Regions from separate parts of the Paenibacillus sp. FSL H7-0714 genome, predicted to be linked through region 2. Evidence: riboswitches for the same ligand, from Rfam matches in the RefSeq annotation. Region 2 holds a riboswitch; the other holds the start of a gene.
The links. A riboswitch is a leader RNA that binds a small molecule or an ion and turns the genes downstream of it on or off. The one in region 2 is predicted to bind cyclic di-GMP.
Positions count from the first base shown of each region.

Region 1: linked by a shared signal. The riboswitch ahead of NST34_RS10225 (DUF6612 family protein) and the one ahead of NST34_RS22490 (thiamine pyrophosphate-binding protein) in region 2 are both predicted to bind cyclic di-GMP.

Region 1 is NZ_JBBOPT010000001.1:2,345,744-2,356,690, forward strand. Features, by position in the region: gene NST34_RS10175 (L,D-transpeptidase family protein) at 1-567, shown strand, start outside; gene NST34_RS10180 (hypothetical protein) at 564-701, opposite strand; gene NST34_RS10185 (quinone-dependent dihydroorotate dehydrogenase) at 912-2,006, shown strand; gene NST34_RS10190 (GTP pyrophosphokinase) at 2,037-2,849, shown strand; gene NST34_RS10195 (DUF309 domain-containing protein) at 2,839-3,291, shown strand; gene NST34_RS10200 (RsmB/NOP family class I SAM-dependent RNA methyltransferase) at 3,394-4,920, shown strand; gene NST34_RS10205 (pseudouridine synthase) at 4,923-5,687, shown strand; gene NST34_RS10210 (Cof-type HAD-IIB family hydrolase) at 5,961-6,761, shown strand; gene NST34_RS10215 (DUF4179 domain-containing protein) at 6,915-8,528, opposite strand; gene NST34_RS10220 (RNA polymerase sigma factor) at 8,512-9,030, opposite strand; cyclic di-GMP riboswitch class I at 9,235-9,326, shown strand; gene NST34_RS10225 (DUF6612 family protein) at 9,444-10,292, shown strand; gene NST34_RS10230 (CapA family protein) at 10,374-10,947, opposite strand, start outside.
Region 2 is NZ_JBBOPT010000001.1:5,017,819-5,028,765, reverse strand. Features, by position in the region: gene NST34_RS22525 (response regulator transcription factor) at 1-503, shown strand, start outside; gene NST34_RS22520 (ATP-binding protein) at 504-1,940, shown strand; gene glpK (glycerol kinase GlpK) at 2,059-3,552, shown strand; gene NST34_RS22510 (DNA-binding protein) at 3,567-3,782, shown strand; gene NST34_RS22505 (3-oxoacyl-[acyl-carrier-protein] synthase III C-terminal domain-containing protein) at 3,853-4,845, opposite strand; gene NST34_RS22500 (hypothetical protein) at 4,897-5,247, opposite strand; gene NST34_RS22495 (carboxymuconolactone decarboxylase family protein) at 5,286-5,654, opposite strand; gene NST34_RS22490 (thiamine pyrophosphate-binding protein) at 5,665-7,308, opposite strand; cyclic di-GMP riboswitch class I at 7,427-7,522, opposite strand; gene NST34_RS22485 (methyl-accepting chemotaxis protein) at 7,714-8,964, opposite strand; gene NST34_RS22480 (helix-turn-helix transcriptional regulator) at 9,087-10,043, opposite strand; gene NST34_RS22475 (SDR family NAD(P)-dependent oxidoreductase) at 10,217-10,947, shown strand, end outside.

The sequences.
Region 1 (10,947 bases), 2.7 Mb from region 2:
AACAAGATGGCACCGGGAACAGAAGACATAGCGGAGCCTTCAAGCTCATCTAACGATGGTGTGAGGACTATACCGACAGCATTAAGTGTGAGTGGAAGTGTTGCGAGTGACGTTCCTTTTTTTGATCAGCCGCTGAGGGTCGTTGTGGATAAACAAAATCATCGGTTGGCGTTAGTCAGCGGTTCTATTATTCTACGAAATTATGCGGTAGGACTTGGTGGAGATAAAACACCAGAGGGGAATTTCGTGATTACAGATAAAGTCGTCAATCCAAATGGTCGAGATGATGGGGATTTCGGCAGCAGAGGGCTTCAGCTTTCGGACAGTAATTATGCTATTCATGGTACGAATGAGCCTGACAGTGTTGGTAAGGATGAATCCCTTGGATGTATTCGAATGGGCCGAGAAGATGTGGAGGAGCTCTTCGCGCTGATTCCTAAAGGTACAACAGTAGTGATTAGTAAAGGGGTTCTGCCTGAAAAGCAGCTTGTGCCGGCTAAACGCTTCAGCTCTACTGCTAAGCATGATCAGACCAACCCCCACAAAGTATACCACTGGCTGAATTAGTTTCCTGCAACGATAAACAGAACGATGATTAGAAGAATTAGTAAAGTTAAACTGACGCCAATCCACATTAGCGCTTTACGGTTAACTTCTTCTTTCTTTTGCTGCAAAGTTGGTGGTTTACGTTTAGTAGACATACTGGGATACCTTCTTTCTCTCTTAATCGCTGATTACACCTATATTGTAATGCGTTTACAACAAAATTACTATACTCTGCGTTATGTACTCAATATACTCGCACTGTAAAATACTTTTCTTTTGTTCAAGAAAAGGCTAAAATTAAGAAGAAACCTACAGAAACGGGTAGACACGTGGATTAGTGAAGTACCCCTTAAGGAGCGAGAACGGTGTTGTATCGTAATTTTGGTAAACCAATTTTTTTCAAGATTGATCCCGAGAAGGCTCACCATCTCGTCATAGGTGGATTGGATAAATCGTCATCAGTGCCAGGTGGAAGCGCGGCGCTACGTTTAATGTACGGAGTTCCTGAAACGGCGGATTTAGCGGTTGATCTGTTTGGCACGCATTTCCCGACGCCAGTTGGACTTGCTGCAGGTTTAGATAAAAATGCCGATGCGGTAGTCGGATTCTCTTCGATCGGGTTTGGATTTATGGAAGTGGGCACGGTTACCCCTAAGGGTCAACCAGGTAATGATAGCCCTCGTTTGTTCCGTCTTCCTTCGGATGAAGCGCTGATTAATCGAATGGGCTTCAATAATGAAGGGGCTGATGCTATGGCACAGCGTCTGAAGAAAATAAAGAATCGGAGAATTCCTATAGCAGTTAATATTGGCCGGAATAAGATAACTAGTAATGAAGCGGCTCATGAAGACTATCGTCAGTGCATCCGTACGCTTTATCCGTACGGTGATTTTTTTGTGGTCAATATTAGCTCGCCGAATACACCTGGTCTTCGCAATCTCCAGCATGGCAGTGAATTATCGTTCCTGCTGGCTCAAGTGAAGGAAGAAATGGAGATTCAGCGTAAAGCGACCGGGATTACCAAAAGCTTGTTGGTTAAGATAGCACCAGACGTAAGTGATGAAGAGCTGGAGTTTATGGTTCAGACACTGACAGAAGCTGGTATGGATGGTATTATTGCTACGAATACTACATTGAACCGTGATGGACTTAGTCATGAAAAGGCTAATGAGACGGGGGGCTTAAGCGGCAAACCGCTGCGGGACCGCTCAACGGAGATCATTCGCAGTATTTATCGCCAGACGGAAGGAAAGATGCCGATCATAGGATCAGGCGGCATTTTCACCAGTCAGGATGCGTATGACAAGATAAGAGCAGGTGCGAGTCTGGTCGAAATTTATACAGCTCTCATCTACGAAGGACCGGAGGTTAACCGCAAATTGCATGCCGGATTACGGCAGCTATTACGGCGGGATGGATTCAGTCATATCTCTGAAGCAGTGGGCGCTGATCATCACTGAAGGAGACGAAAGGACAGGAGGACGAAGGCGATGGACGGCAGGGACTGGGGAACTTTTTTGCTTCCATATGAACAGACTGTGGAAGAATTGAAAGTTAAATTCAAAACAATGCGTTCGGAGTTGAAGAAAAGAGAGGAATACACGCCGATAGAATTCGTAACGGGGCGTGTAAAGCGGCTGTCAAGCATTCTGGAAAAGGCTAAACGGCTGAATGTGAAGATGGAAGATCTGGAGACGGGGATTGAAGACATTGCAGGAATTCGGATCATGTGCCAATTCGTGGAGGATATCCGCAGAGTGGCCGAATATATCCGGGCCCGTAAGGATCTTGAAGTACTCTATGAGAAGGATTACATCACTAATTATAAAGAGAGCGGCTACCGCAGCTTCCATATGATTATTAAATATCCTGTGCAAACAGCGCTTGGCCAGAAAATTGTGCTCGCGGAGATCCAAATTCGTACGCTAGCTATGAATTTCTGGGCTACCATAGAGCATTCCCTGAACTATAAATATCGGGAGAGTCTACCCGATGAAATGCGTGTTCGACTAAAGACGGCAGCTGAAGCAGCATCGATCCTCGACAGTGAAATGTCCAGTATTCGGGAAGAGATTCTGGAAGCACAGAAGACATTCGAGGAAAACTCGAATATGACCACTCAGATTCTCAAGGCCATTCATCAATTGTATTTCTATCACTTGGTGAATGAGGCTATAGATACGCAGGCTCGCTTTAACGAAATATGGCAGGTTCAGGATATGGAAGCGATGAAGGAACTTCTAGATCATGTGCGGGGACTTCTTTCCGCAGCTAAAAAGGATAGTTTGCCGGATGGCTTATGAACCATTGTACTTGGAATACCTAGTGTACTTTAATCGTGACAGGGATTATTTCGAATGTCACGAGGTACTCGAAGAACTGTGGCTTGCCCAGGAACGAAATCCTTTGTACAAAGCACTTCTCCAAGTAGCGGTAGGGTTATACCATTTTCGCAATCAGAATGTGCGCGGTGCAGCTATTATGCTGAGTGGTGCTTCTGCCAAACTGGAGGAATATCCAGCAGCGACACTCGGCATTAATCTGGCGAAACTCGTGGAGGAAGTGAAAGATTATGTTCGGCGCTTAGCATCATATGATGAGCGGCCATTTTCTTATTACGATCTGACCATAGAGATTGTTGATCCGAGTCTAGCGGACCAAGTGGAGAATGCAGCTGTAGCTATCACACCGAATAACCCTCAACGACGTGGTCCTCAGAGACCGACATCCTTTCATCGTAAGTAAAAGATCCTCTATATATGAGTATTGTATAAGGGACACCCGTAGGGGTGTTCCTTGAATCTTTAAACACCTAAATTTTTGCAATACTATCAGGAGGACGGCATCATGGCGGCACAATTGCCCAGTTCTTTCAGCGAGCGTATGATGGACATGCTGGGAACAGATTATAATCAATTTGCGGATTCTTATAAGGAAACCCCATACGGAGGCGTCCGTGTTAACACCTTGAAGATTTCCGTGGAGAGCTTAAAGGCTCTTTCTACTTTAGGACTGGAACCCATTCCTTGGTGTCCGACAGGATTTTATACAGAGAATGGGGCTAGACCTGGTAAACATCCTCACTACCACGCAGGTTTGTATTACATTCAAGAGCCGAGTGCGATGGCACCTGTGGAATTGCTTAATATTGAACCAGGTGATCGTGTACTTGATTTATGTGCCGCCCCTGGGGGGAAATCTACGCAGATTTCAGCCAAGCTGTTAGGTGAAGGATTGCTGGTTAGTAATGATCTTCATCCAGAACGGACTAAAGCTCTAGCTAAAAATCTGGAGCTGTATGGGGTTCGTAATGGTATTGTTTTGAACGAAAGTCCAGATCATATCGCGGCTGCATTCCCGCTTTTTTTTGACAAGATCTTGATTGATGCTCCCTGCTCTGGTGAAGGGATGTTCCGTAAAGATGAAGACATGGTGAAGCAGTGGGATTCAGGTACACCTGCCAAATATGCTTCCATGCAGCGGGATATTTTACGTTCTGCTGCAACAGCATTGGCACCGGGAGGTACACTTGTCTATTCCACCTGTACCTTTGCTACAGAAGAAAATGAGGAAATTATAGCGGAGTTTATTTCTGAACATCCACAGTTCTCAGTGGTAGCGGTAGGAGGTACAGGCTCATTCGCTCCTGGCTTCGGAGAACTCTCAGGTACAGCAAGACTGTGGCCGCATAAGGTGAAAGGCGAAGGACATTTCATGGCTGTATTGCAACATGGGGGAACTAAGCGCTCAATGGAGGAACGTGATCACTTAGAGGTCAAGTTAAACGAATCTGCAAGAGCAAGAACTACTACTCCAAAAAGTGCAGCACACGTTAAATCATCCAATAAATCAGAAGGAAGACGGGGGAAAGAAGGGAAACCCTCTCACAAACCTACTGGTGGCGCTGACCGTGGTCGGCAAGTTTCAGGTGACGAGCAAGCTTTGACTGCGTATGGAAATTTTGTGCGAGATCAGCTTGGTTGGGAACCGCAAGGATATCCGGTTCTGTTCGGTGACCATCTGTACATTTCTCCACTTCCTAAGGAAAGACTAAATGGATTAAAGACGATCCGCCCGGGATGGTATGTAGGACAAATCCGTAACGGAAGATTTATTCCAGGGCATCCAATGGCTACAGCTTTGCATCCGGAAGAAAGCTGCCGGAGTGTCTCACTCTCCAGTACGAATAATGAAGCTATTTCCTATCTTAAAGGAGAGACGTTGTCGATTTCTCAAGAACGTCTCTCTATTAGAATAGGAAGTGCCCAAAAGGGATACGTTCTGGTCTGCATTGATGGCTACAGCGCAGGCTGGGGTAAGTGGCAGGATGGCATACTCAAGAACGAATATCCCGCAGGCTGGAGGTGGATGTAGCAATGAGCCAATCAGGTAAGCCCGCCAAAAAACAACGATTAGATAAAGTGTTGTCCCATATTGGAGTGGGGTCGCGCAGTGATATCCGTAAACAAGCTAAACAAGGCTTAATATTGGTGAACGGGACCGTGGTAAAAGATAGTGGGTTCCATGTGGATCCTTATGCCGATAAAATAGAGGTAGGGGGAGAGGGTGTTACCTACCGTGAATTCATATATCTTATGATGAACAAACCCCCGGGTGTCCTGTCAGCTACGGAGGACAAGTGGGATCGGACGGTTTTGGATCTTTTAAAGCACGAATATGCACAGTTTGAACCGTTTCCTGTAGGAAGGCTAGATAAGGATACTGTGGGACTGCTGCTGATCACTAATGATGGAAAGCTTGCCCATGAATTGCTGTCGCCACGTAAGCATGTCCCGAAAACGTACGAGGCAACCATCGAGGGCGATGTAGACGCGGATGATGTCGCGGCTTTTGCAGCAGGGGTGGAGCTGGAAGATGGCTACGTTACTTTACCTGCACACTTAACCATTCTTGGAAGAGAGCGCGGCAGCAAAGTGATTTCCCATATTTCACTTATCATCACTGAGGGGAAATTTCATCAGGTGAAGCGTATGTTTCAGGCGGTAGGCAAAAAAGTCACTTTTCTGAAACGTGTATCTATGGGAGAATTGAAGCTGGATGAAAGTCTGCCGCTTGGAGCTTGTCGGGAACTGACGTTAGAGGAACTGGCACTCTTAGGCGCAGATGGGTCAGAAGGATAGTAGAGAAAATGATATATAAATTGATATATATATATTGAATTTGGAAACTTGGGATAAGAGAAGGGAGAGACGGAGGGGAATTTTGGAACTGTAAGAGCGATAGCGACCGCCTTTGTTTCCGGATTTCATCCGCTTTTAAACGGTATAAATTAAGAAATCTGGAAACAACAGCGGCTGGAAGTCCAAACATTCACCATAGTTGCGACTGACACTTAACACAAAAAGCCTCAAGTTCAATTATATATAGAAAAAGAAAGACAAGGATGGTGGAGTATGAGATACAAACTGATTGCACTAGATGTGGACGGTACGCTATTAAATGATGATCACCACTTAAGCTCTGAGAATAAGGAAGCTATTGCTGAGGTTACACGTCTTGGCGGTCAAATCGTATTGTGTACGGGACGCAGTCCACAGAACTCGATTCCTTTCATGGAGGAAATGGGGCTGACTGGTTACGTGCTTGGTCACAATGGAGCAGCGACGGTACGAGTGGAAGATCGAGAAGTGCTGCACCAATATGGTATGGATGCACGTGGTCTTGACCCCTATATTGACTATTGCCGTAAGCACAATATTCATTATGATGTGAATACTGCTTTTGATATGTATGTTGATAATGTAGAGAATCTGACTAAAGAAGCTAATTATATGTATGAGCACTTCCGTATTGTGCCAGCGACGCTGCCCGCATGGGAAGATTTCCGTGAACCGGTTGTTAAGTTTACTGTATTTACACAGCCAGAAATCCTTGACGAAGCTGAACGTAAATGGCGTACTTGGGCTCCTGAGTACAATATTTTGCGGAGTGGTGAATTTTTCGTTGATTTGATGCATCCCGAATCTTCTAAGGGAAACGCATTAAGAAATCTCGCTGTGAAGTTGGGAATTCCGCAAGAAGAAGTCCTCTCAATCGGTAATTATTTTAATGATATTTCTATGCTTACCTATGCGGGGATGGGCGTGGCGATGGATAATTCTCCTGTAGAGGTAAAAGCGGCAGCGAATGCTGTTACGGGTTCGAACAATGAGCATGGTGTGCGTGATGCGCTCGTTAAATATTGTTTATCCTAATAATGGAAAGCATAAGGCGGACTTGAGTCCGTTCTATGCTTTTTTTGTTATGAAGGAAATAAAAGAGATACATAACAGAATTGATTCTATCCAAAAAATAACCCGCCCTTAGGATTAACTAAAAAGGGCGGGACAATAGATTAACTTCCTGTATTAAAGTTTAATTTCCTCGTTCCGGCTAGGAGCGCTATATTTATAGATACCAGGGTTCAGTTCGATTTTTTCGTCGAAAGGAATATCTTTGTAGCTATCAATATTAGTTCCTGTAGATATCATGCCCTTAGGTGTAATTTCAGGCACCACTTCTTTGCCATTAATCCGTAACGTAGTTTGGTTAACGCTTTTGAAGTGAGGAGATTTGGATGATGATTCAACAATCAAATTTTCGCCTTCAGTATAGTACGTGAATTCAATGTCTAATCCATCGACATCAAGTGAAGTGAACTGTTTTTCTTCTTTAGGTTTGTTTATTGTGATCCAATTCTTACTGGTATCACGTTTCTCAATGACAGCATCCTTTAATATAAGTTTCATTGGAACATCGGACCAGTTGTTATACCATTCCGGAGATTCAAATTGAAATAAATGCTGGTAGCTTTCGGAATGATCTCCTTTCAAATTCCAACCCCCAGTGATTGTTTTATCACCTATAACCAACTGAGCGGTATTATAGTGGACAATTCCTTTTTTAAGCGAATCATTTTCATCTATTAGAATTTGGATATCCAAAGGGGTAACCACTAGCTGATCTAAGGTTATACCGGTCTTTTCTTGAAATTCAGGACTGTTATACAGTTTCTTAGTGTAAATCGCCTCACTTGCTTTTTGTCCATCTGCTTTAAAATCGAACTTCCATGTACCTGAAATACGTTTCGCTTCTTCAATGTAACTAAAATGAAGACTAGCTTCCTTCCAATCTGATTCAGTTATATTGAAAACCTGTTCAATAAATAAATCCGATCCTTCGTTAGGCATGATGGTTGGAATTGCCTCATTCTCTTGACCTGCAGTACTAACTACCAAATGTGGGTTACCCCGTCCTAAGTCAGATGGTGATGCAGCGACTTTGTAACGGATAATGGTTTGATTGGAAACATGTCGAACGGATTCGATTTGAATGCTTGGATATTGCTTAACTCCAGTATCGATTGTATCCCCTGCTTGATGATTAGATTGTAAGGGAATATTCTGATTACGGTAAAAAATGAGATTCCGTGCTTCAAACTTGTAGTCCTTTTTATCATCCTTTAATGTATCAGGTGTCTCATATACTCCAATGAGTTTCTGGCTTTCAGGATCGTATTCTAAATAACCGTATACCTTTGCCTTGGCACCGGATTCACTAGTCATGGTGTTTTCCTCTGTAGCAAATCCAGTATATTGGGATAGATCAGATTTAGTATCAAGTGATAACAGCATTTTCATTTTTTCTCCGTCAGTTACAACACCGTTCAAATTCATTGTTACTCCTGAACTGGAAGCTTGAAGATTATACTGTTGACCGATGCCGTTATTTAATGCATTGCTCACACTTCGCCCACCAATTTTATCCCAATTAATCGTCATACTAGCGAATACAGGAATGGCGACAAGTAAGAGGCAAGAGAAGACGATGCTGATAGGAACAACCTTTTTATTAGGCCTAGGAGTATTCTGGGAGGCATTCAGATTTCTTTGACGTTTATATGCTTCTTGTTCAATGGTAGTCCACATCAAATCATAATCCGGTCGGGGAATATGTCTATCTTTTTCAATATACAGATTCATTACTACTCAGCTCCTTTAGTTGAGTTCCACCCATTCTATTTAGTATTTTAAGTCCCTTGTTCAGTCTGGATTTTACAGTTCCTTCGGGTATGCTCATAACTTTAGAGATCTCGGGTACAGTCAATTCGTTTATAAAACGAAGGACTACTACCATTCTGATTTTGTCGGGAAGCTGACTGTATAACCCTTGTAATTCTTTTTTAGTTTCCTGTCGATCCAACCGTTTTTCTACAGGGTTTGATTCCTCAGACCTGGATAGTAAATAATTACGTACTTCTTTCATCCACCCCGTCTTACGCCTTTTAATCACACTGTGGCACTCATTCGAAGCAATTCGTAAAATCCAAGATTTCAAGTTTCTTACCTTAGACTTATCCGCTAAGATAACCTTTACAAATACCTCTTGGCAAATATCCTCTGCATCTGCCTGATTTTTCATTAAGTAGTAACAAAAATAATATACTTGTTCTTTATAGAGCTCGAAAATTTCTCGGTCACACATTTTGCTGCACCCCCTGTCTTTGCTGTTCTCATTAATAAGACTTATAAGCGTATGTAATCGTTCATTTTTCATTTTGAGTGAAGTATTTCTTCTGAGCATCATAGCGAATTTGAATGGAAGATAAGTCGTTTACAGGTAATTATAACCATGATAAAATTAGCGGTGGGACATGCGTCCGTAAGCTAATTAAAACTAATTGAATGTCCGCGTTAAAGGTAAAATCATCGAAAGATGATGACACAAAGCCATGGGTCTAAAGCCTTTCTACAGAAGGAAATGATCGCCAGGCCGCCATAGGGATGTCTTATGAAGCATAAAGGATAGCTCTAAGAATATGTAGTCTATTTTGAGCTCTTTTATTATTTCGACCTATACGGCGTTACATTATCGCAAGGGGCCGAAAGGGGAAGTACATGAACAGTTTTTTCAAAACAATAGGCACTAGTTTGGCAGTAGGTGCTTTATTGCTGTCCGGAACGATCGGATGGATGTCTAATCCTGAAGTCGTGTCTGCAGCTACCACAACAGCAGTAACCGCGGATCAAATGATTAGCAAAGTAACGGCGGCCTCTAAAGCAATAAAGAATTTTCACTTAGATGTGATCAAAAAACAGGATATTCAGAGCGGTGGGGTACGTATCAGCAACACTAACACACTGAAGCTGGATATTAATCGACTGCCGAATTTTGCTGCAGCTGGCACCGTTGATAGTAGTCTTTTAGAAACATCGTACAGTCTATATGCCAATGACAAGGAGTTTTACTATCTTGTAGACGGAAGTGAACTGATCGATGAATCTGAAGATGAAGGTTACGACGATGACGGCGAGCCAATCGATCCCGATGCACAGTATTGGATTGCACTGGAGAAGATGGAGTGGGATTCTTTTTACTCCAAAGGTCAATACGATCCTGTTTCCATGCTTGATTCGGTTAAAAATTATAAAAAATCTATGAAAGTCAGCACTGCTGGCGCACAGACTGTCCTGCAGTTCACGGTAACTGATCCGACAGCAGCTAAGGGAATAATCAAACTCTATGACCAGGAGAACCTCTGGGATGGAGAGACTGTTCAACCTAAAAGCGTAACTTGGAAATTATTCGTCAATACTAAGACCTGGCAAACGGAAAAGCTGACAGTCGATCTGAGTTATGTACTGACAAGTGACGGAGAAAAAGATACATACAACACGAAAATCGAAGCTAAATATTCCAAGAATAACAAAGGTACAACCATTGTAAAACCGGCCGAACTAGAATAATAAGGTCGATTTCATATTGAGCAAAAAGCGCTGTTCTGTAGAACAGCGCTTTTTGCTGTATTCTCTATTTTAATAACGTTTCTATTCCTTCTTTAAGATTGTTGTCGTATGTTTCAACATTCGATTCATGAGATTTCGCCGCTCTGTTTTTATGTCGGTGGCGCTTCTCTTTAATGCGTCGCGGATGGGGATGATCTCTGTAATTTTCCTGCCGCTTTTTATTCTTCGATCTACACAAGTCGGGATGTAACCTACGTTAGTTATACTCGTGTTTCCTTTTTCATCCTTCTTTATTTTAAGCGTAAGTATGATACCGCTTTGTGTATAAGGAATATTCATTAATTTAGTAGAAACAAAATTCCCCAATGAGTAAATAACGAATTGTTTTTTTCCACGAAGCGCTAACGGTTGAAGAACATGTGGGTGAGACCCCAGTATGATGTCGGCGCCATTTTTAAAGAAGAGATTGACCAGCTCTTTTTGCCTCTTGTTTGGAGTGTAACGATATTCGCTTCCGAAATGCAGATAAAGCAAGACTAGATCGACTTTCTTTTTTAAATCTCGAATCTCCCGAATGATCTTGGGCGTAGATATCCGGTTAACCAGCCATGGCTTACTCACTGGTATAGGAATTCGGTTGGTTCCTGCTGTGTAG
Region 2 (10,947 bases):
GAGGGGTCAAATCGACACCTGTCTTAATGCTTACAGCTAAAGGCGAAGAGATTAATCGTGTACAGGGCTTTGAAATGGGCGCGGATGATTATGTCGTGAAGCCATTTAGTCCTCGCGAAGTGATTTATCGCGTGAAGGCCATTATGCGCCGTTCTTCAGCAACAGCATTTTTGTCCAAAGAGAGCAACTCCAGTAATAACATTGTATTCACTCATCTTATTATTGAGCATGACGCACACCGAGTAACTGCTGGCGGTGAAGAAGTGAGTCTGACACCGAAAGAATACGAACTGCTGCATTATTTGGCGATTTCACCGGATAAAGTGTTCTCTCGTGAAGAACTCCTTAAAGATGTTTGGAATTATGAGTTTTTCGGAGATTTGCGTACAGTCGATACCCATGTTAAGCGTCTTCGTGAAAAACTGAATAAAGTATCACCGGAATCCGCGGCGATGATTACAACTGTATGGGGTGTAGGCTACAAACTTGAGGTACCTAAATAAGTGAACTTCTGGAGAAGTCTTGTCGGCAAGCTGTGGGTCACGATCATCTGCCTGGTCGCTGTCGTGCTTATTACACTCGGGTTGTTTCTACTTCCCTATATCGACAGCAACTTTGCTAATTCCGGCGATATCAAACGTTTATTTATGTATACGTGCATGATCGGATTTTCTTTGACGACATTCTTCGCGTTGTTCTTGTTTACCAAGATCACTCAACCGATGCAACGTGTCATCGAGGCTGCAAACAACATTCGACGTGGTGAATACGGAACAAGGCTGACGCTGGTCACAAGTGACGAGATTGGCCAATTGGCGACTTCCTTCAACCATATGGCTGAGGAGTTGGAAGAGAATATTCGCAGTCTGCACCATGAGAAGGGCCATTTATCCAGTGTATTACGCAGCATGAGTGATGCTGTAATCACCTTTGACATCGAAGGCCAGATTATTCTGACCAATCCGCATGGTCAATCGCTACTTGAGAGCTGGAGCGATTTAGAGTGGGAACAAGAGAGTGACATTGAACCTCATACGGAAACGGCTGAGAGTAATGTTCCACCTCCCCTGCGTCCTTTATTTTTGAGCACGTTGAAACAAGGCGGCGATGAGCGTTCTAATGTACATGTCCGGCAGGGCGTGTGGTCCGTCCATATGGCACCTTTATATTCTGAGGGGAGCATTCGTGGAGTGGTTGCTGTTCTGCGTGATGTGACTGAAGAAGTGCGACTCGAAAAAATGCGCCGTGACTTCGTGGCAAACGTCTCTCATGAGATTCGGACGCCATTATCGATGATGCAAGGTTATAGTGAGGCTTTACTTGACGGCATGGCTTCTTCACCAGAGGAAAGCAGTGAACTGATTCAGGTCATTCATGATGAATCGCTCCGTATGGGACGTCTTGTAAAGGATCTGCTCGACCTTGCGCGAATGGAAGCTGGACATACGGATATGCTGAAGGCAGAAGTAGATGTGAACGAACTGCTGGAACGAGTGTATCGTAAATTTTCCGTACGTGCGAAAGAGCGTGATATTCATCTGCAGCTAAATAAAGAGAGCGATGTCCTTGTTCTTAAGGCAGCGGATGAAGATAAGCTTGAGCAGGTCTTAACCAATTTGCTCGATAATGCTTTTCGTCATACGCAGGGTGGCAAGAAGATCACAGTTCATACAGGAACTTGTGTCTTAGAAGGGCGTCGCTATTTTGAAATTAAAATTCAGGATGAAGGCGTCGGCATTCCGCAGGAAGATCTGCCTTATATATTTGATCGTTTCTACAAAGCCGATAAGGCACGTGTACGGGGAGAATCAGGTGGAACGGGACTCGGGCTTGCGATTGTTAAAAATATTGTTGAATCGCATCACGGAACCATTTCAGCTTCCAGTAAGTTGGGCGAAAGTACAACCTTTACCCTAAGACTTCCTGTCGAAAAACAGTAATTCCAAACACAATGTGTGATAGCGCCTCTGACAGCAGAGGTGCTTTTTGTTGAAACAAACACATTAATCTTGTTCATCGTGGAACATATCTCATTGTTTATGCTTGGGAGGCCATCAAATGATTTTATCTTTAGACCAAGGGACTACCAGTTCACGAGCCATAGTGTTCGATGAGGACGCTAGAATCGTCTCACAAGGGCAATATGAGGTTAAACAATCTTTCCCACACCCTGGCTGGGTGGAGCATGACCCAGAGCAAATCTGGGCGTCACAGCTTGCAGCAGCAAGAGATGCGATTACTCAGGGCGGGATAACGCCTCAGGAAATATATTCCATTGGAATTACAAATCAGAGGGAAACGGCCCTGATCTGGGATAGAGCAACAGGCAATCCGATTTATCCTGCGATTGTGTGGCAGGACAGACGTACTGCAGAGCTGTGTGAAGAGATCAAGAGTAAGGGGGTAGAGGGACTCATTGCTAGCAAGACGGGACTCGTTGTGGATGCTTATTTTTCTGCAACAAAATTCTCCTGGATTCTTGATCATGTAGACGGCGCACGAGAGCGGGCGAATAATGGCGAGCTACTAGCTGGGACAGTAGACAGCTGGCTAATCTGGAAGCTTACTGGCGGGGCTGTACATGCTACTGATGTAACTAATGCATCGCGTACGATGCTATATAATCTACATGAGCGCTGCTGGGACGAAGAGCTAATGGAGGAGCTTCGTGTACCACGCTCCATCCTGCCAGAAGTGAGGATGTCCGGTAGTGAATTTGGAGCAGCAGACGCGCAGTGGTTCGGGACAGAAATACCTATTCACTCTGTATTGGGGGATCAACAAGCTGCTTTGTTTGGACATACTTGTCTTGAACCTGGCAGTGCCAAAAACACATATGGAACTGGATGCTTTATTCTGATGAATACAGGTACAGAAGCTGTAGTCTCCAGTCATGGGTTGTTGACCACTGTAGCTTGGGGAATGGGGGATGAACTCTATTATGCACTCGAGGGCAGTGTGTTTGTAGCCGGAGCGGCTGTACAATGGCTTCAGGAGGGGTTAGGACTCATAACGGAACCGGCAGGCTCGGAAGACAAAGCACGGGAAGTAGAGGACAGTGAAGGGGTTGTCGTCGTACCTGCTTTTACTGGACTAGGTGCCCCTTATTGGGATATGTATGCACGTGGAGCAGTCTTCGGTCTAACTAGAGGAACCACCTCGGGGCATTTGGTAAGAGCAACGTTAGAGTCATTAGCATTTCAGTCTAGAGATGTAATTGGGGCGATGGAAAAAGATGCAGGCATGCCATTGACCGGACTTCGTGTAGATGGTGGAGCGGTTCGTAATGATTTGCTGATGCAGTTCCAGTCTGATATCCTCGGTAGTGAAGTTACTCGAACTACATATGCGGAGACGACTGCGCTGGGAGCAGCACTTCTGGCTGGATTAACCTCAGGAGTCTGGACAAGAGAGCAGCTAGAAAGCTTTAACAAAGCTGAGAGGGTCTTTTCACCTGTAATGGGTATAGATGAGCGTGAACGACGTTACAACGCCTGGAAAGACGCTGTAGCGCGTACCATGGGCTGGGAAAAACATGAAAGATATCAGTGATCAGGGAGATGCATATGTCTATGTTTAATGGAACAGAATCTGATCTACCGAGTGGACTATCTAAGCCTGCACTTACAGCACTTCATGGTGCTGGGTATACACAGATTCACCAAATCAGTATGCTCACTGAGTCAGAGCTTCTGCAGCTCCATGGGATGGGACCAAAAGGGATTGATGTACTACGGCGTGCGCTCACTGAAAAGGGGTTATCCTTTGCCAGCGAGTCCTAAAGAACAGATCAACCTAAAAAGCGGCAAGCTAAGGATAATCCTTGGCCTGCCGCTTTTTAGGTTGTGACGCTTAATATTCAATAACAAATGCTACGTTTTGCCATCCAGCGCCCACTGTCCAGAACAGAACTTTATCTCCGCGTTCGATCTTTCCTGTAGTAATAGCTTTGTGTAGAGCGATAAACGGGCTACTGGTTGAGGTGTATCCGAATTCATCACCTATGTAAACCGCAACCTCACGATCAATACCCACTTTTTCACAAACACCAACGATATTAGGCAGTGAAAGCTGTGAGAAACAGGCCGCTTTAATAGATTCAGGCGCTATGTTGTTATCAGATAGAAGCGTGCGAATCGATTCAGAAGCAGCATCTACGCAAATGGAATCATCAAATGGAATGAATTTCACATTGAATTCTCCAGCCGCGACGCCTTTTCTACCCAGATTAGCCAAGCCTTCAGCCGGGAACATGGAGTTGCCGTAAACGCATGTGTCTGTTTGATAGACAGAATCAATGAAGCCTACCGCATTATCATCGCGCACAAGAAGGACTGCCGCAGCTGCATCACCGAAGTTAGCATAATAGACTGGATCATTCTTATCTGCATGAGGTGCTACATAATCGGATCCGATGACCAAAGCACGTTTAATTCTAGGATTGGCTTGCATTTGACGGCTCACCTGTTCTACGGAAGCAGTCATACCTGCACAGTTAGCGTTGCTATCTATACAAATTGTATGGGATGCGCCGTTAATTAAACGGTGAATCATTAAAGAGTTAGTAGGAAAGATATATTCAGGAGTTTGACTTGCATAGGCAATAAGATCGATATCAGCGCCAGTGAGACCATTTTTATCCAACACATTACTGGCAGCCTCAAAAGCCATCGTAAGAGAATTTTCTTCCTCATTCTTAATGCTATAGCGCGTATCACGACCTAAAGTGGTCAGTAGACCTCGGATATCAATACCCTTTTCGTCAAAATGCTTAATAAAAAAGTCGTTACCAACTTTATTACTAGGATGATAGATATCAATGTCTTGAATACGAATTCCGGTCATATGAATGAATCCTCCTGAAAAACTCTATAGTTTTTTTAGTTATAAGAAGAATTAAGCTGTAACGGTGGAAATGATCTCGATGTTATCTAGTCCTGCTTTACGACCCAGACGAGCAAGCTGCATTTTAAGAATTGGGTTATTCTCAAGGGTTAGATTTACTTTTACAAATCCATCATTCTTAAACATTACGAAGCAACCTTCCAAAAGAGGCACAACATCAGGTGCAGTTACGTTTAGCTTTCTGCAGTCGATTTGTAATTCATAGTCAGCTGGAGTGATAGGATTAATAGTTTGTTGATAAGCTTGGATAGATTTCAGACCATCTTCTTCAGAAAATGTTCCTTCCAGCTCAATATTGATTACTTTTTTAGTAGTGTCTGTCTTTAAAATAAACTGTCCCACGTTAACATCTCCCGATATTTTAATTTTACTGAAAATAGTTACTTTATTTCTTCAATCGTTTCGAGAAGAATATTAAAAGCGGTGATGATTCTAGGTGCCCCTATAGCGGGTACTAAGTGTAATAGAATACCTTTGAGTTGTTCTACAGTAACTCCCACACGAAGAGCCATGACATAATGAACACCCAATTGATCAAACTGACCCATCGAAATCAGGGCAGAGATAACTGCGATTTCCTTCCAGTCAGCTTCGATTGTGTTGCGTTGAAAAATATCGCCGTAGGCATTCCCCATAATAAATTCAGCCAAATCGGGGAAATGTTCTTTAATCGGAGCCAGTGCTTTAGCTCCGTAGTCTCCAGAGAGATTCGTGAAGTGGTTCAGACCACTGTTTACATTGTCTTTCATAAGTGACCTCCTAATTTAGGTTCAAAGTACGGTGAGCAGTCGGAGGGACCTCATCACGGTCTGTTAGCAGTTCAATGACGGCAACACGGTTGATGGCAACAGCATCCTTGATGGCTGTTTCGAACTCCTCCGCTGTCTCACATTTGTAACCCTTAGCGCCTAGTGATTCTGCGAATTTCACAGCATCCATAGGGACTTCGTAGATAGTTCCGTCAATACGTCCTGTAGTTTTTTCCATACCTTTTAGAGCCATATCTAGCTGTTTATTATTCACAACAATGAATATGACAGGAATATCCTTGCAGACAGCAGCGTTAATCTCTGCGCCTAGCATCATAAAGCAGCCATCTCCTGTAATGCAGAAGATCGTTTCTTCTGGAGCAGCAACCTTTGCACCAATCGCCATTCCGATGGAATTACCCATACAAGCAAAGTAAGCATCGAAAACAAAACTGCCCGGTTTCTTAACCTTGTACCATTTCGCAGCATGGAAACCGTGACTTCCATCATCAACAAAGACTGTGCTGTTATAAGGAATCAAATCACTCATCGTACTCAAGACCGATGCAAGTGAAAGGTTTGGTAAAATCGGAGGCTCTTCGGTATAATCGGAATTTGTCGGTGCTTCGCGTTTTGTGATGTTGTTCGTGTCAATATTATTGAGATAGTAAACTAGATTGTCCCGTAGATCTCCAGTCACTGGAATCGTTTTAGAGAACAATATTTTTCCGACAAAAGTCGGATCGCTATCAAACTGAATTAATGTTGCAGGATGATTTTCCCTTTTAAGATTACAAATAGTCATATCACTTAAACGTGACCCGAGAACGATAAATAGATCACTTTGATTCAGCAAGTCATCCCCATGGGTACAACCGCCTACTCCAATTGGACCGTGATAGAGTGGATGATCCCAAGCTATAGCCCCTTTACCACCTGGAGATGTAACTACAGGAATATTAAATGTTTCCGCTAATTGAATTAGCTCACTATGTGCTCCTGAGCGGTTAACGCCTTTACCCGCGATAATTATTGGATTCTTAGAGTTATTTATAGCATCAAGTACACGGTCGATATTAGCATGGCTAACCAGTGATTCGCGTTCAGGGATTACAATATTACATTCCTCTAGCAATTCCGTTTGTACATCAAAGGGAATACAAAGGTGAACTGGACCACGATTACCGCTCAAAGCAATGGATATGGCATGATTAAAGATTGTGTTAAAGTGATCTCCACGTTCAATAAGCTTGCTATATAAGGTGGCAGGTCTAAACATATCAGCTAAATCAGCTAGAAAAGAAGTAGAGTCCTGACATTGGGGAATTCCAAGCTCTTTAATAGATTGATGGCCAGTAATAAATAGGACAGGTAGGTTGTTAGCCTTAGCATGTGCTGCTGCAGTTAATAGGTTTGTTCCACCAGGACCTGAAGTACCAAAAGCTACACCTAGTTTTCCAGTTTTAAGCGCATACCCGGCTGCTTCGAAGCCGGAACTGGACTCATGTCTCCCAGGAATAAATTCAATACCGTAATCTACCATTTTAAGAACAATAGGACAAATGGATTTCCCAATAATACCAAAGGAATGGGTAACACCTAGGTTCCGTAGTGCTTCCGACATGTAATCTGCGACTGTCTTCAAAAAATACACCTCACAAGTTGATTGTTATTTTAAAATCAAACATTAGAAAACCTGTGCTCTGAATTAGGGCACAGGTTGGTGGCATAAATCGCCATAGAGACTGAACAATTGTTCAGTCGTCTTGGTTTTCTGCAACCTGGCAGTCATGGCCTCTGATTAAAAATGAGGCTGTAGATCCATGGTTTTGCGTCATCCTCTTTCGAAGATTTTGCCAATATTAATTTTAAAATTTATAAGAAGAATTTTCCTTTACAATATATTCCTAGAGTACCTTTGTCAATATATTTTCGCAAATTAACTCGAATTTTGACGAAAGTCTTGTCCAACCTATGAAATAATAGATATAAAAAAACTCCCCCTAAGTCAAAACTTAGGAGGAGTTTTTGGACTTGTTTATATATTTTTGCAAGTGACTTAAAACTTGAAAATATGGATAGTCTTCTGTAGATTAAACACAGCCTGTGTCATTTTCTCAGTTTCTTCAGCAACAGACTGCAGGGCATTAATTTGTTCATTCATAGCGGCGGATACTTCCTCGGTGCCGGCAGCGGTTTGCTGTGTGATTGCAGAGATATTCTCTATTGCACTTGAGATTTTCAAGGCACTTTCCAACATCAGATCACTTTCAGCAGAGAAGGAAGAGATTTGCTCGGTAATATACTGCACACTTTGCACAATTTGAGCAAAGATATGAGCAGATTGAGTGATCATCTCATTCTGTACCTGTACGACTTCTTCGTTGATAGCGATATTGTCGATCGCTTGTTTGATATCAGTTTCGATGCTCCGAACTAAGCCAAAGACTTCCTTCGTTGAAGCCGTTGATTCTTCGGCAAGTTTACGAACCTCCTGTGCGACTACAGCAAATCCTCGACCATGCTCTCCGGCGCGTGCTGCTTCGATGGAGGCATTCAGCGATAAGAGGTTGGTCTGCTCAGCGATCTCTGTGATGGTTTTTGTAATCATCGTAATTCCGCGAGCATTATGAGACAGGGCTTCGATAGTATCAGCTACTTTTTGAGTAGCCTGGATGTTTTTGCGCATGCCTTCAGCTTGAGTATCAACGGACTGCCGTCCTTGTTCAACTAGTTCTAATGTATGTATTGAACGTCTGTTCATTTCTTTCGTTGAGTTCGTATAATTGGATACTTTATTCTCAATATCTTTAATGGATTCTGTCATTTCAGCGATATCCGTAGATATTTCATTTGCACCAAGAGCTAGCTCGTTAGACGAAGAGGCTACCTGTGCCATGACAATTTTCAAATTCTGATTCTTATCTTCGATTCCACGGCTTGCATCCATAACTTGACGAGTGATTTGTGATGCTTCTGTCAAAATCTTCTTGAGCTTGTCAATCATAGTATTAAAGGAACGACTTACGTCCCCCATAGACCCGTTCTCATCGGCTCTACTAGTAAAATCCCCTTTTGAAATACTATGAGATACATTCGCGATGTCATCAAAAGAAGATGTAAGCGTTCTCTCGATAAAGCGGGCCACTGGGAAGGTTAGAGCAGCAAGAACAACGATTAGAACAATACCCAAAATAATGTTGCCTAAGATCATAAAAGTAACTAAAACAGGGATGGCAAATAGTGCGGCAACGAGGTAACATCCGGCAACAATTCTTTGTTTTAACGGAAGTTTATGCATCCAGTTCATTGGTATAATGTCCTCCTTATTAATATTATGTATTGGTGTTATTATATGGGATTTAAAGGTGATTGGTCTATAGTAAGAACTGACATAAATCTTCTTTTCGGAGTAGTTCTTTAGATTTCGTGTCAAAAATCCTCATAAATAGCGGAAATTCTTGCGATAGCAGACTTTACCATCTCTAAAAGTTCTTGCGGTGAAAGTACAATAACCGAGGGACTAAAAGAAAGGATTATCCGGCAGGCCGACTCGATCGTATTAAATTCGGCATCTACGTTCACCCACTCTGCATTGCTTGTTGGCTCTATCAATTGGACAGTGACGAATCTTTCTCGCTGTAATTCTTTTAAGACAGATGTTCTAACCCTTAGCTTTACTTGATACTTTGGCAGTGCTGCTTTAAAGGCCGTGGTGGACTCTTCCCAGTACTGTTTTAAATCAAAGTCATCAGGTCTTTTAAACCACTCATGTGTCTCCTCAACGTTAACTAATCTGGACACACGAAAGGTTCGTAGTTCATCTTTGCTTTTGGCTACGACATACCATACTCCGCGTTTTGCAACTAACCCAAGAGGTTCAATGAAACGGACCGTTGTCTCGTTGCTCCGGAGATAAGTGATTTTTACTTTACGGTCCTCCCAAAGTGCTCTCTGCAGTACAGAAAGGAACGGATAAGTCTCATCCGAAGGATGCCAACTGGCGCCATCAATATGAATACGCTCGCTTAGGTAATTTGCTGGGTTACTAAGTCGATGTGAGGATGCAGCCTCTAGTTTGAGAAGAGCGGAAGAGTAGTCGTCTTGTATCCCCAGATCCTTCATTATAGATGCGTCAGCGGACAGAAGCAGTGAACCAATCTCTTGTGGCTTCATTCCCGTTAGGGAGGTTCGGTACCCTTCAGTTAGCATCCAGCCTCCTTCACGACCACGTTCAGCTAAAATGGGTATTCCTGCAGCACTTAATGCTTCCATATCACGAAACACAGTTCGTTCTGATACCTCGAGTGTTTGGGCCAATTCTCTAGAAGTCATTTTTCCACGATTTTGCAACAGAAGTAATATTGATAACAAACGGTCGGCTCTCATTAGGCTATTGTACCTCCTCGAATTATTGATTAGACGATCACCATTAATCATTTCTAAATTATGATTATATTATATATGTCAGTTGATGTCATATATACGGGCTATACTTATAAAACGTAAGGAATGTTCACAGAATATTGAAATCCGAATTCAGGTGGAAAGGGTTGAGGGCTATGACATTGAAAGGGAAAGTCGCATTGGTCACCGGGAGCAGCAGAGGTGCTGGGAGGGGGATCGCTTTAGAATTAGCAAGAAGAGGCGCTTTTGTCTATATTACAGGGAGAACCACAGATGTATCCGTCACAGAACATATTAAGGGGAGCATAGATAGCGTACTTAGAGAAATAAAAGAGAGTGGAGGTTCTGGTGCGGTAATACGATGTGACCATACGAAGGATCAAGAAACAGAAGCAGTGATCCGTCAGATCGCTGAAGAGCAGGGGCGGCTCGATATCTTAGTTAACAACGTATGGGGAGGCAATGATTTAGCTATCGAGCAGAAGCCTTTTTGGGAGCTACCTACAGCGCATTGGGACAATATGTTTAATGCCGGTGTGAGAGCACAGATGATCACAAATTATTACGCAATTCCCTTCATGCGCATGGCAAAAACTGGTGGTCTAATTATCCATACAACCTTCTGGGATCATTATAAATATTTAGGCAACTTTTATTATGATCTTTCTAAAAATGCACTTTTACGTATGGCTTTCGGATTGTCGAAGGAGTTAAAGGATGACGGCATTGCGGTTATGCCACTTTCACCTGGATGGATGAGAACAGAAGCGGTTCTAGAAGCCATGAATACAGATGAGGAACATTGGCAAGAAGTTGAGGAACTGAAAATGAGTGAATCGACGACATATATTGGTCGAGCAGTGACTGCACTAGCCGCTGATCTAGA